Regions from separate parts of the Actinoplanes teichomyceticus ATCC 31121 genome, predicted to be linked through region 1. Evidence: predicted binding sites of a transcription regulator. Region 1 holds the regulator's gene; the other holds the start of a gene.
The links. Region 1 encodes HrcA, which represses chaperone genes, less so after heat shock. Its sites were predicted from a motif close to GGTTNGCACNCTCNNNNNGAGNGTGCNAACC; they were not measured.

Region 1 (2,385 bases):
GGCAGTTCTGGCAGGGGCGGGACGAGACGACCTGGCCGAGGAAGGTGCGCTGCACCGACTGCACCTCGCCACGACCGGCGCACACCTCACAGGTGGCCAGGTGGGTGCCGGGCGCGGTGCCGGCCCCGGAGCACTGGGTGCAGAGCACCGCGGTGTCGACGGTGATCGGCGCCTCGACGCCGAACGCGGTCTCCACCAGGTCCAGCTCCAGGCGCAGGATGGCGTCGGCCCCGGGCCGCGTGCGCGGCCGCGGACCGCGGCTGCCACCACCGGCCGCGGTGCCGAAGAAGGCGTCCATGATGTCCTGGAAACCGACGAACGGGCCGGCCCCGCCGGGGCCACCGCCGGGCGCGCCGCCGCCGGGCGCGAGCGGGTCGCCGCCGAGGTCGACGATCTGCCGCTTCTGGTCGTCGGAGAGGACCTCGTACGCCGCGTTGATGTCCTTGAACTTCTCGTGCGCCTCCGGATCGGGGTTGACGTCCGGATGGTACTGCCGAGCCAGTTTGCGGTAGGCGCGCTTGATCTCGTCGTCGGTGGCTTCCCGGCTCACGCCGAGAATTCCGTAGTAGTCCTTGGCCACGGGGTTTGGAGTCCTCAATGTCTGCGCGGATCCGTCAATTCTGTGCCAACAGGTCGCCAACGTAGCGTGCCACTGCACGAACGGTTGCGATGGTGCCGGGGTAGTCCATCCGGGTCGGCCCCAGCACGCCGAGCCCACCAACGATCGTGGCGCCCGGCCCGTAACCGGTGCTGACCACGGACGCGGACCGGAGGTTGTCGATCTCGTTCTCGTCGCCGATCCGGACCCGGGTGGTGCTGGGCTCCAGGTCGCCGATCAGCTTGAGCAGGATGACCTCCTCCTCCAGCGCTTCCAGTACGGGTCGCAGCGTGCCCTGGAAGTCCAGCACACCGCCGCGGGTGAGGTTGGCCGTCCCGGCCAGCGCGAGGCGCTCCTCACTCCGCTCGACCAGCGTCTCCAGCAGCACGCTGGCGAGACATGCCATGTTCCCACGCCGCTCCGGTGCACACTCGTCGACGAGTTTCTGCACCAGCGGCGGGGTGTCCGCGAGTTTCTGCCCGGCCAGCTTCTCGTTCACCCGGCGGCGCAGCTCCCACACGTCGCCGTCCGGCACCGGGGCGGGCATCTCGACCAGACGCTGCTCGACCCGGCCGGTATCGGTGATCATCACCAGCATCAGCCGGGTGGTGGAGATCGGCACCAGCTCCAGGTGCCGCACCGCGGAGCGGGACAGGCTCGGGTACTGCACCACGGCGACCTGGCGGGTCAGCTGGGCCAGCAGGCGCACCGTGCGGTGCACCACGTCGTCGAGGTCGACCGCGCCGACCATGAACCGCTCGATCGCCCGGCGCTCGGCCGGGCTGAGCGGTTTGATCCGGGTGAGCCGGTCGACGAACAGCCGGTAACCCGCGTCGGTGGGCACCCGGCCGGCGCTGGTGTGCGGCTGGCGGATGTACCCCTCCTCCTCCAGCACGGCCATGTCGTTGCGCACCGTGGCCGGGGAGACACCGAGCTGGTGGCGCTCGACCAGCGCCTTGCTGCCGACCGGCTCGCGGGTCTTCACGTAGTCCTCGACGATCGCCCGCAGGACCTCGAGCTTGCGGTCATCCAGACTCATATGACCCTCCCTCTGGCACTCCCGCGGACAGAGTGCCAGTCTACGTCGCCGCTGGCTGCAGCGCGATGATCGAAAGGACGGACCCTCGGCGGTTCCGGGGCGGCCGATCCGGCCCGCCAGCCGGGGCCGGACCGAAAGAGTACGGCCGATCGCCGCCGCCGGGCCACCCGCGCGCGCTCAGGCGACGACGTCCCGGATCACCGCGTCGGCCAGCAGCCGGCCGCGCAGGGTCAGCACCAGCCGCCCGGCCGCCCAGGCCGCCGGCTCCAGCAGACCACCGGCCAGGGCCCGCTCCGCGCCGGCCCGGTCCACCCGATCCAGGGCGATGCCGTCGCGCAGCCGGACCCGCAGCATCACGTCCTCCACGTGCCGGTCCGCCGCGGACAGCAGCTCCCGGCCGTGACCGGGCGAGACGCCACCGGCCAGACGCTGGGCGTACGCCGACGGGTGCTTCACGTTCCACCAGCGCACCCCGCCGACGTGGCTGTGCGCGCCGGGGCCCAGCCCCCACCAGTCCGCGCCGGTCCAGTACAGCCGGTTGTGCCGGCACTCGCCGCCGGGCCGCGCCCAGTTGGACACCTCGTACCACTGGAAGCCGGCGCCGGTCAGCGCCTGCTCGGCGGCCAGGTAGCGGTCGGCGGCCACGTCGTCGGAGGGGTAGGGCATCTCGCCGCGGCGCATCCGCGCGGCCATCCGGGTGCCGTCCTCGACGATCAGGGCGTAGGCGCTGACGTGATCCACGCCGGCC
Region 2 (2,385 bases), 2.0 Mb from region 1:
GCGCCCGGCTCCGGCCGCTGCCAGTACGCGTCGTCGTCCGGGCCATCGGTGGGGGAGCTCACGTTCACCGACGGTACAGCCGGAGGGGGACGACGGCCGAAGCGATGTCGGCTTACCCTTCTAGTCGTGGACATCCTGGACGGCCCTGAGCGGGACCACGACGCCGAGCGTGAGGTGGACTTCGAGTCCGAGGAGGCGCCGGTGTTGCCGGACCAGACTCGGGACGACACCGAGCGCGGCTGGGGCGAGCGTGACTACTCCAATGACGACCGCCTGTTCGACGATCGCCCACCGCACTGGGGCTGAGTCGTTCGTTTCCTGAGCTGGTCGTTCGTTTCCTGAGCTGACGGACTGCCCCGGGTCAGGCCGGGTCGGGCTCCTGTGGTTCGGGCGTCCGCCGGCTGCTCCGGGGACGCTCAGCTTGCCCGCCGGCCGTGAGCCGGTCGTGCCCCGGCCGCGTCCCGGCGCCTGAGCCGGCGGCCGGCGGCGAGCCCGTGGTCACCCCGGGCGGATCAGGACCGCGAAACCGCGCTCCGGAGCGCTGACGGCCCGTGCCGCCTGTCCCGGGTCGAGCGCCAGCAGCAGCCCGCCGACAGTCGGATCGTCGGCGCCGGTCACATCCAGCACCAGCGCGGCCCTCGCCACCGGGGCGCCGGCGCCCTCGTCGTCGAGCCGTAACAGGTCCACGCGGTTGCCGGGATGGATCAGGGCCAGCGCGGTCGGGTCGGCCAGCCGCACCGGGACGCCGACGGTGCCATCCGGGATGGGTGGTCTGCCGGACGCCCCGGGCGTTGCGGGCAGCCCGGAGGCGGCGATGGTCTGGATCGGGTCTCCGAGGGCTGCCGGAGCGGGGCATGGCTCGGCCGCCGGGCGCGACCAGATCAGGCCGGCAGCGGTGGCCAGCAGGATCGCCACCGCCCCGAGCCGCAGCAGGCGACCACGGCCGGGCCGCCAGCGCACCGGGTCCAAGCGTTCGTTGTGGTCACCGGATCCGCCCATGAGATTCGCCCTCCCGTCGCCGTTCGCTGTGCTCAGGCGGCGAGGTTAGGCGGGATCCGAGCCGGGGGTGGCGCGGCCTGTGGACAGAGCGGAAATGTGGACAACCGAAGGATCGGGTGCCGCAGCTGTCACGATTGGCCCGCGGACGGCGCAGCGGGCCCGGAGTGGGCGGTTGGGTCCGAAGTGCGACGGCGGCCAGCTGGGCGCTGCCGGCGCGGACCATCCCGGGACGGCATGACAGAGGGCGTGCCCGGGACGGGCACGCCCTCTGTCGCAAGGTCAGGAAGCGGCGGCGGCCTTCGCGCCGGAGGACGAGCTGCCGGTGGAGCTGCTGCTCGATGAGGAGGTGCTGCTGGTGGAGGAGGACGTGCTCGCGGTGGAAGCAGCCGGGGTGGTCTCGGACTTCTTCGTGGCCGAGTCGGCGGAGCCGTTCGACTTCTCGGCGCTCACACTGCCGGAACGGGAGTCGTTGCGGTAGAAGCCGGAGCCCTTGAAGACGATGCCGACCGAGTTGAACACCTTGCGAAGCTTGCCCTGGCAGTTCGGGCACTCGGTCAGTGCCGGGTCGGAGAAAGACTGCACGGCTTCAAGCTGCTCACCGCACTCGGTGCAGGCGTACTGGTAGGTAGGCACGGCTCCTCCGGATCTGTCGGCTGCTGGCACTCGCCAACTCCGAGTGCCAATGTTGCGGCATCGGAGGTCAATTCGTCCACTCCGGCCCGGGTCTGAGGCGCCGGCGTGCCGCCGGATGTGACGAACCACGCGGAACAAGACGACGAGTCGGGCGGAGCGGGCGGCGACGGTGCGAGAGGCCGGCCGGTCCGGCGCAGGCGAGGGCCGGGGCAGAGACCGCGGGATGGCCGGACGCGGCGAGGGAGAGGTGGCCGGGGAAGAGGCGAGGCGGATCGGGGGTGGTCAGATCGGGCGGGGGGAGAAGCCGCCGGATGGTGTGAGGACGCCGTGCACCCGGCGGTCATGGGGCCCGGCGGGGACGGCATCGAGGTCCTCGTCGTCGTGCAGCAGGGCGATGACCGTGGGGCCTGGCGTGGGCAGGCGGGACAGCGCGCGGTCGTAGGAGCCGCCGCCGCGGCCCATGCGTGTGCCGTCCCGGCCCACGGCCAGAGCCGGGACGAGGATCAGGTCGGCTTCGCGGATCGCCGGGGGGCCGAGGCGGGGGCCGGGGGGTTCGTGCAGGCCACGGGAGGCGGGGGCCAGCGAGCCGGTGTACTCCGCCCAGTCCAGGTCGTTGTCCGGCAGCAGCACCGGGAGCAGGAGGCGGCCGCCGGAGGGGAGTGCGGCTCGCAGGGCGTCGGGCAGGTCCGGGCCGCCCGGTTCCGGACCGGCCGGGACGTAGGCGGCGATGGTTCGCGGTGCGGATCGGCGTAC

Region 2: a site for HrcA is predicted at 1,654-1,684, ahead of ACTEI_RS33745 (FmdB family zinc ribbon protein). Genes of this name have one in related genera too.

What each region holds. Positions count from the first base shown of each region.
Region 1 is NZ_CP023865.1:1,388,013-1,390,397, reverse strand. Features, by position in the region: gene dnaJ (molecular chaperone DnaJ) at 1-580, opposite strand, end outside; gene hrcA (heat-inducible transcriptional repressor HrcA) at 615-1,637, opposite strand; gene hemW (radical SAM family heme chaperone HemW) at 1,815-2,385, opposite strand, start outside.
Region 2 is NZ_CP023865.1:7,679,935-7,682,319, reverse strand. Features, by position in the region: gene ACTEI_RS33760 (translation initiation factor 2) at 1-62, opposite strand, end outside; gene ACTEI_RS33755 (hypothetical protein) at 127-306, shown strand; gene ACTEI_RS33750 (hypothetical protein) at 499-999, opposite strand; gene ACTEI_RS33745 (FmdB family zinc ribbon protein) at 1,279-1,632, opposite strand; gene ACTEI_RS33740 (5-formyltetrahydrofolate cyclo-ligase) at 1,915-2,385, opposite strand, start outside.